2 regions of the Streptomyces sp. 2P-4 genome follow, and region 1 is predicted to be linked to the other one. Evidence: riboswitches for the same ligand, from Rfam matches in the RefSeq annotation. Region 1 holds a riboswitch; the other holds the start of a gene.

Region 1 (4,314 bases):
GGAGGGAGGCCGCGGGCGAACTCGGCAGCGGGGGCCACCGCGAAGTCCATGGCGGTGCCCACGCAGGCGCGGAACTGCGACGCGGAGCTGTAGACGGGGACGTACGCCGCCCCGCCGATGTCCATGGTGGGCAGCGCGAGGGAGGCGCTGTCGGGGCCGCCTCCGGCGGGCAGCGGCACCCAGACGGAGCTGCGGCCGAGGACCTCGACGATCCGCGGGCCCGCGTCCGGCGCGCCGAGGGCGGCGCCGAGCACCTGCTCCAGCTCGTTCTCCGGCCAGCCGCCGTCCCCGCCCATGTCCGCCTCCGCTCGTCGCGCCGTGTTCCGCGCCCGAGGGTAGCCGCCCGCGCGGCCACGCGCGGTCCGGGCCCCCGCGGCCGGTCAGGCAGCCGGCCGGACGGCCGGGGGCGCCGGCCGGAAGGCTATACGGGTCAGCCGGGCGGCCGCGGGCCGGTCCAGGAGGACCACCGACGCGCAGCCGGCGGGCAGCGGCCCGGTCTCGGCGGCCCGGAGCAGGCGGTCGACGGCGGCCCGGTGGCGGGAGAAGGCGTACGCCGACACGCCGCGGCCGCGCGCCTGCTGCCCGGCCAGGGCCTCCTCGGGGGTGGCCACGAGGAGCACCAGGTGCAGGGCCCGGCCGCGGCGCCGGGCGGCCGCGGCGAGCAGCCCGCGCACCCAGGCCTGCGTCCCGCAGTCGTGGACGACGACGGAGGCGCCGGAGCGCAGGGCCTGCCACATCCCCCAGTAGTGGGCGATCCGCACCAGCGGCCGGTAGGCGGCGTACGGCAGGGCGCGGGGCATGCGGCGCTCCCAGCGCTCGCGCACGTCCTGCGAGTCGATGCCGAGGCCTTCGGCGGCGCGCTTGATCAGCGTGCTCTTCCCGCCGCCGGGCAGGCCCGAGACCACGACGACGTCCCCCTCGGCGAAGCCGAGCCGCTCGGGGCCGCTCCCGCCGGTGCCGCGCAGGTCGCGCACGGACCCGCGGCACGCTCCCGCCGCCGGCCGGGCCGGCACCCCCTCCGCCGTACCCGCCGTGGCCAGCACTCCGAACCTCCGCACACCGATCGCCTCCCCCGCACGGGTCACCGGGACCCATTCCCACCCAATGTAAAGGGACGGTAATACGGCGTCCCGGGTTTGCGTCGGCGCGTCCGCCCGGCGGACGCCCGCCCGCGCCGGCCCCCGCCCCGCCCCGCCCCTCCGGCCTTTGGCGGATGGAACGGTCTTTCGGGCCCGCGCACCCGTTCTCCGGCACCTCGTGCAATGATGTGCGCCATCTGGACCAACTGCATACCGGCCGCTTGAATCCGCGCGGGAGAGTCCCGGCAGGCCGCGAGGCCGTGCCCGGGCGCCGAAGGAGCAAGTACCTCCCTTGAATCTCTCAGGCCCCGTACCGCGTGGATGAGGCAGATCTGAAAAGCGAGCCGCGCCCCGCCCGTCCCCCGCGACGGAGCCGGGGGGTGCTCCACCCAAGGTGCAAGTCGGTGATCCCGCTCCCGGGAACTCTCGGCGAACCTCTCAGGTTCCGATGACAGATGGGGAGGAACGTCCTCGTCATGTCATGCCCTGGGACCCGGGAGCCACACCCATGAGCAATGCCCCCCGCCTGACCGCGCTCGATGCGCTGCACCGCTCGCTCGGTGCGACCATGACCGACTTCGCCGGCTGGGACATGCCCCTGCGGTACGGCAGCGAGCGCGACGAGCACAACGCCGTGCGCACGAAGGCCGGCCTGTTCGACCTCTCCCACATGGGCGAGATCACCCTGACCGGGCCGGAGGCCGTCAAGGCCCTCGACTACGCCCTGGTGGGCAACATCTCCACCGTCGGCGTCGGCCGCGCCCGCTACACGCACATCTGCCGGGAGGACGGCGGGATCCTCGACGACCTGATCGTCTACCGCCTCGGCGAGACCGAGTACATGGTCGTCGCCAACGCCTCGAACGCCCAGGTCGTCCTGGACGCCCTCACCGAGCGCGCGGCCGGCTTCGACACCGAGGTCCGCGACGACCGCGACGCGTACGCGCTGATCGCGGTGCAGGGGCCGGAGTCGCCCGCCATCCTGGCCTCGCTGACGGACGCCGACCTGGACGGCCTGAAGTACTACGCCGGCCTGCCGGGCACGGTCGCGGGCGTCCCCGCGCTGATCGCCCGCACCGGCTACACCGGCGAGGACGGCTTCGAGCTCTTCGTCTCCCCCGCGCACGCCGTGGAGCTGTGGCAGGCGCTGAGCAAGGCCGGCGAGGGCCGCGGCCTGGTGCCGTGCGGCCTGTCCTGCCGCGACACGCTGCGCCTGGAGGCGGGCATGCCGCTGTACGGGCACGAGCTGACCACCTCCCTGACCCCGTTCGACGCGGGCCTGGGCCGGGTCGTGAAGTTCGAGAAGGAGGGCGACTTCGTGGGCCGCGCCGCCCTGGAGGCCGCTGCCGAGCGCTCCGCCTCGAACCCGCCGCGCAAGCTGGTCGGCCTGGTCGCCGAGGGCCGCCGGGTCCCGCGCGCCGGGTTCCCCGTCGTGGCCGGCGGCCAGGTGGTCGGCGAGGTCACCTCCGGCGCCCCGTCCCCGACTCTCGGCAAGCCGATCGCCATGGCGTACGTCGACGCGGCACACGCCGAGCCGGGCGCCTCCGGCGTCGGCGTGGACATCCGCGGTACCCATGAGCCGTACGAGGTCGTCGCCCTGCCCTTCTACAAGCGGCAGAAGTAGACCCCGACGCGTCGGCACGCCCGCACGCTCCCGCCTGCCGGGCCGAGTCTCGACAGGCAAGACAACCGTTCGTCCGCACTCCCCCGCATCCAGGAGAATCAGGCCATGAGCAACCCCCAGCAGCTGCGTTACAGCAAGGAGCACGAGTGGCTGTCGGCCGCCGAGGACGGCGTCGCGACGGTCGGCATCACCGCGTTCGCGGCCAACGCGCTCGGTGACGTCGTCTACGCCCAGCTCCCCGCCGTCGGCGACACCGTGACCGCGGGCGAGACCTGCGGCGAGCTGGAGTCGACCAAGTCGGTCAGCGACCTGTACTCCCCCGTCACGGGCGAGGTCGTCGAGGCCAACCAGGACGTCGTGGACGACCCGTCGCTCGTCAACAGCGCCCCCTTCGAGGGCGGGTGGCTCTTCAAGGTGCGCGTGTCGGAGGAGCCGGAGGACCTGCTCTCCGCCGCCGAGTACGAGCAGCTCACCCTTTCCGGCAACTGAACCAGGGACCGAAGATGTCCGTTCTGAACACCCCGCTCCACGAGCTCGACCCCGACGTCGCCGCCGCCGTCGACGCCGAGCTCGCACGCCAGCAGTCCACCCTGGAGATGATCGCGTCGGAGAACTTCGCTCCGGTCGCCGTCATGGAGGCCCAGGGCTCGGTCCTGACCAACAAGTACGCCGAGGGCTACCCGGGCCGCCGCTACTACGGCGGCTGCGAGCACGTCGACGTCGTCGAGCAGATCGCCATCGACCGGATCAAGGCGCTCTTCGGCGCCGAGGCCGCGAACGTCCAGCCGCACTCCGGTGCGCAGGCCAACGCCGCCGCGATGTTCGCGCTGCTGAAGCCGGGCGACACGATCATGGGCCTGAACCTGGCCCACGGCGGTCACCTGACCCACGGCATGAAGATCAACTTCTCCGGCAAGCTCTACAACGTGGTCCCGTACCACGTCGGCGAGGACGGCCAGGTCGACATGGCCGAGGTCGAGCGCCTCGCCAAGGAGTCCAAGCCGCAGCTGATCGTCGCCGGCTGGTCCGCGTACCCGCGCCAGCTGGACTTCGCCGCCTTCCGCCGCATCGCGGACGAGGTCGGCGCGTACCTGATGGTCGACATGGCGCACTTCGCCGGCCTGGTCGCCGCGGGCCTGCACCCGAACCCGGTGCCGCACGCCCACGTCGTCACCACCACCACGCACAAGACCCTCGGCGGTCCGCGCGGCGGTGTCATCCTGTCGACGCAGGAACTGGCCAAGAAGATCAACTCCGCGGTCTTCCCCGGCCAGCAGGGCGGCCCGCTGGAGCACGTGATCGCCGCCAAGGCGGTCTCCTTCAAGGTGGCGGCCTCGCCCGAGTTCAAGGAGCGCCAGGAGCGCACCCTGGCCGGCGCGAAGATCATCGCCGAGCGCCTGGTGCAGGACGACGTCAAGGCCGTCGGCGTGGACGTCCTCTCCGGCGGCACCGACGTGCACCTGGTCCTGGTGGACCTGCGCAACTCGGAGCTGGACGGCCAGCAGGCCGAGGACCGCCTCCACGAGATCGGCATCACCGTCAACCGCAACGCCATCCCGAACGACCCGCGGCCCCCGATGGTCACCTCGGGCCTGCGGATCGGCACGCCGG
Region 2 (4,314 bases), 3.7 Mb from region 1:
AGCACCTGCGGGAGCGCGGCTTCTCCGACCTGGAGCGCGTGACGCTCATGAGCGACGGCGCCAGCGTCTACGAGTGCACCTCGCCCGAACAGGTCGTCAGCCTGCTCCAGGGCGGCCGGGGCGTCTTCGGCATCGCCGTGGGCGTCGTCTGGCACGACGTGGAGAAGGCCCTGTCCCAGCTGCACGGAGAGCGGGTCGACACCGGCGAGACCGTCGTCGGCCACAACCCCGCGGACGAGCTGGCCGCGCGCCGCAACCGGGCGGGCTGACCGGCCGCACGCCGGCCGCCGCCTTGTCAGAGGCATAGGGCAGCATCGGGGCCGTGAGATCCGCGCCGACCATCCTGCACCTGGACATGGACGCCTTCTACGCCTCCGTGGAGCAGGCGTCGAAGCCCAGCCTGCGCGGGAAGGCCGTGATCGTCGGCGGGCTGGGCCCCCGCGGGGTCGTCGCCACCGCCTCGTACGAGGCGCGCCGTTTCGGCGTCCACTCGGCCATGCCGACGGCGCAGGCCAGGCGGCTGTGCCCGAACGGCGCCTACCTGGTGCCCCGCTTCAGCCTGTACCGGGCGGTCAGCGACACCGTCATGGGGCTGCTGCGGGAGTTGTCGCCGCTGGTGGAGCCGCTCAGCCTGGACGAGGCCTTCGTCGACCTGGAGGCGGGCGGCACCGCCTGGGACGCCGCGTCCGCGCGGGCGGCGGGGGAGCGGCTGCGCGCGGACATCGCGGCCGCGACGGGCCTCAGCGGGTCGGTGGGGCTGGCCGGCTCCAAGATGCTGGCGAAGGTGGCCTCGGAGGAGGCAAAGCCGGACGGGCTGCTGCTGATCGAGCCGGGGACCGAGCGCGCGCTGCTCGCGCCGATGCCGGTGCGCACGCTGCCGGGGGTCGGCCCGGCCACGGGGGAGCACCTGCGGCGGGCCGGGATCACCACGGTGGGGGAGCTGGCGGAGGCCGGCGAGGACGAGCTCGTGCGGCTGGTGGGGCGCGCGCACGGGGTCGGCCTGTACCGGATGGCCCTGGGGCTGGACGACAGGCCCGTGGTGGCCGAGCGCGATGCGAAGTCGGTCTCCGTCGAGGACACCTTCGACATCGACCTGCACGACCGGGTCCGGATCCGTACGGAGGTGCAGCGTCTCGCCGACCGGTGCGTCGGGCGGCTGCGCGCCTCCGGGCACTCGGGGCGGACGATCGTGCTGAAGGTGCGCCGCTACGACTTCTCGACGCTGACGCGCTCCGAGACGCTGCGGGGGCCCACCGACGACCCGGCCGTGGTGCGGGAGGCCGCGGCGCGCCTGCTGGAGGGGGTGGACACCACCGGCGGGGTGCGGCTGCTGGGCGTCGGGGTCAGCGGGCTGGCGGACTACACCCAGGAGGACCTCTTCGCGCAGTCCCTCGCCGGTGCTGCGGCCGGGACGCAGCCCCGAGAGGCCGGCTCCGGCGCGCAGGGGGCCGTACAGTCCCCGCCGGACGGTGAGGGAGCCGCAGGGGCGGAGGAGGCCCCAGGGGCCCCCGGGGGCAGCGGGGCGGACGGGGCGGCCGAGCCTGCGCGCGAGCGGCACTGGCCGGCCGGCAGCGACGTCTCGCACGCCGTGTACGGGCCGGGGTGGGTGCAGGGCAGCGGCGTCGGCCGCGTGACCGTCCGCTTCGAGCGCCCGGGGTCCCCGCCCGGCCGGGTCCGCACCTTCCGCGTCGACGACCCCGACCTGGCCCCCGCCGACCCGCTGCCCCTCGTGGGGCACGGCGAGGCCCCCTCCGCGGAGTCCGCCGAGGGGGCCGGAGCGGGGCCGGGCGCGCTGTGAGGGCTACTCCTCGTCCCGGTCGCCGGAGGCCAGGTGGCCGAAATCACGCCGGGAGGCGATCTCCGACGGCAGGGTCACGTCCAGGCCGTAGTGGTGGTACAGCTGGAGTTCCTGCTCGGGGGAGAGGTGCCGGCCCACGCCGAAGTCGGGGGCGTTCCGGATCAGGGAGCGCTCGAAGGGCACCCGGAGGGCGTCGCCGACCAGCTCACTCGGTTCCAGGGGGACGAAAGCGTCCCGGCTGAACAAACCGGTCCGGACGGCCGCCCACTCGGGGACGCCCGTCGCGTCGTCGAGGTAGACCTCGTCGACGGTGCCGATCTTCGCACCGTTGCGGTCGAACGCCTTGCGGCCGATCAGGCTGCGCGGGTCGATGTCGGTCTGCACGGTCACCTCCACGAGGTCGCAACTCTCCGCTATGACCAACAAAAGGGCATTTCCGGGCGGGGGGCCACTCGAGGGAGGCCCGGGAAGCGCGCTGGTAGGCTGGGTATCGGCTGACGACCCTGTGCGGGAGAGTCCTCCACCGAGCTCGACGGAGGCGCCGAAGGAGCAAATCCTCCCCGGAATCTCTCAGGCATACGTACCGCACGGACGAGGCCACTCTGGAAAGCAGGAGCGGGTCCCGGGCGCGTGCCGGTTCCCCCTCCTCACCGACGGTGAAAGCCGGATCCCCGCGGAGCAGTCCGCAGGGGCCCGGTGAAGCTCTCAGGTTGAGATGACAGAGGGGGAGGCCGTCCGGGCGCCCGCGCCGTGGTGCCCCTCGCAGGTCGTACGACCCAGGAGGCCTCCGTACATGACCGCCAACCGCATTCCGCTCTCCCAGCTGGAGCGAGGCATTCCCTTCGAGCAGCGCCACATCGGCCCGGACGCCGAGGCGCAGGCCAAGATGCTCGCCCACGTGGGCTTCGGCTCGCTGGACGAACTGACCGCTGCCGCGGTGCCGGATGTGATCAAGAGCGCGGCCGCGCTGGACCTCCCGGAGGCGCGGACCGAGGCCGAGGTGCTGGCCGAGCTGCGGAGCCTCGCCGCCCGCAACGAGGTCCTCACCCCGATGATCGGCCTCGGCTACTACGGGACGTTCACGCCGCCGGTGATCCTGCGCAACGTCATGGAGAACCCCGCCTGGTACACGGCGTACACCCCGTACCAGCCCGAGATCTCCCAGGGCCGCCTGGAGGCGCTCCTGAACTTCCAGACCGTCGTCGCCGAGCTCACCGGCCTGCCGACCTCCGGCGCCTCGCTCCTCGACGAGGGCACCGCGGCCGCCGAGGCCATGACCCTCGCCCGCCGCGTCGGCCGCGCGAAGGGCAGCGTCTTCCTCGTCGACGCCGACGCCCTGCCGCAGACCATCGCGGTCATCGAGACCCGCGCGGAGCCGATCGGCATCGACGTCGTCGTCGCCGACCTCTCCGAGGGCATCCCCGCCGAGATCGCAGAGCGCGGCGTCTTCGGCGTGCTGCTCCAGTACCCGGGCGCCTCCGGTGCCGTCCGCGACATCAAGCCGCTGATCGACCGCGCCCACGAGCTCGGCGCGATCGTCGCCGTCGCCGCCGACCTGCTCGCCCTGACCCTGCTGGCCTCGCCCGGCTCGCTCGGCGCCGACATCGCCGTCGGCACCACGCAGCGCTTCGGCGTCCCGATGGGCTTCGGCGGACCGCACGCCGGCTACATGGCCGTCCAGGACAAGCACGCCCGCTCGCTGCCCGGCCGGCTCGTCGGCGTCTCCGTCGACGCGGACGGCAACAAGGCCTACCGCCTGGCGCTGCAGACCCGCGAGCAGCACATCCGCCGCGAGAAGGCCACCAGCAACATCTGCACCGCGCAGGTGCTGCTCGCCGTGATGGCCGGCATGTACGCCGTCTACCACGGCCCCGAGGGCCTGCGGACGATCGCCCGCCGCACCCACCGCTACGCGGCGCTGCTCGCCGCCGGCCTCACGGCCGGCGGGGTCGAGCTCGTACACGGCTCCTTCTTCGACACGCTCACCGCGCGGGTCCCCGGCAAGGCCGCCGAGGTCGCCGCCGCCGCCCGCCGCCACGGCGTCAACGTCTTCCAGGCCGACGCCGACCACGTCTCCGTCTCCTGCGACGAGACCACCCTGCGCGCCCACGTCGAGGCCGTCTGGGCCGCCTTCGGCGTCACCGCGGACATCGAGGCCCTCGACGCGGCCACCGCCGACGCGCTGCCCGAGGAGCTGCTCCGCTCGGACGCGTACCTGACCCACCCGGTCTTCCACCAGCACCGCTCCGAGACCGCGATGCTGCGCTACCTGCGCAAGCTCGCCGACAAGGACTACGCGCTGGACCGCGGCATGATCCCGCTGGGCTCCTGCACCATGAAGCTCAACGCGACGACCGAGATGGAGCCGGTGACCTGGCCCGAGTTCGGCCAGCTGCACCCCTTCGCCCCGGTCGAGCAGGCCGAGGGCTACCTCACGCTCATCCGCGAGCTGGAGGAGCGCCTCTCCGAGGTCACCGGCTACGACAAGGTCTCCATCCAGCCGAACGCCGGCTCGC

Evidence for each region. Region 1 has a riboswitch for glycine ahead of gcvT (glycine cleavage system aminomethyltransferase GcvT). Riboswitches for the same ligand answer to the same signal wherever they lie in the genome.
Region 2: it holds a riboswitch for glycine, as region 1 does, so the genes downstream of both, gcvP (aminomethyl-transferring glycine dehydrogenase) here and gcvT (glycine cleavage system aminomethyltransferase GcvT) in region 1, are expected to answer to the same signal.

The regions. Positions count from the first base shown of each region.
Region 1 covers NZ_CP095011.1:2,189,666-2,193,979, forward strand. The annotation lists gene MUK52_RS09130 (enhanced serine sensitivity protein SseB) at 1-296, opposite strand, end outside; gene MUK52_RS09135 (AAA family ATPase) at 381-1,064, opposite strand; glycine riboswitch at 1,302-1,405, shown strand; gene gcvT (glycine cleavage system aminomethyltransferase GcvT) at 1,588-2,703, shown strand; gene gcvH (glycine cleavage system protein GcvH) at 2,809-3,192, shown strand; gene glyA (serine hydroxymethyltransferase) at 3,207-4,314, shown strand, end outside.
Region 2 covers NZ_CP095011.1:5,924,921-5,929,234, forward strand. The annotation lists gene MUK52_RS26345 (MerR family transcriptional regulator) at 1-269, shown strand, start outside; gene MUK52_RS26350 (DNA polymerase IV) at 323-1,798, shown strand; gene MUK52_RS26355 (PRC-barrel domain-containing protein) at 1,802-2,182, opposite strand; glycine riboswitch at 2,297-2,394, shown strand; glycine riboswitch at 2,395-2,530, shown strand; gene gcvP (aminomethyl-transferring glycine dehydrogenase) at 2,592-4,314, shown strand, end outside.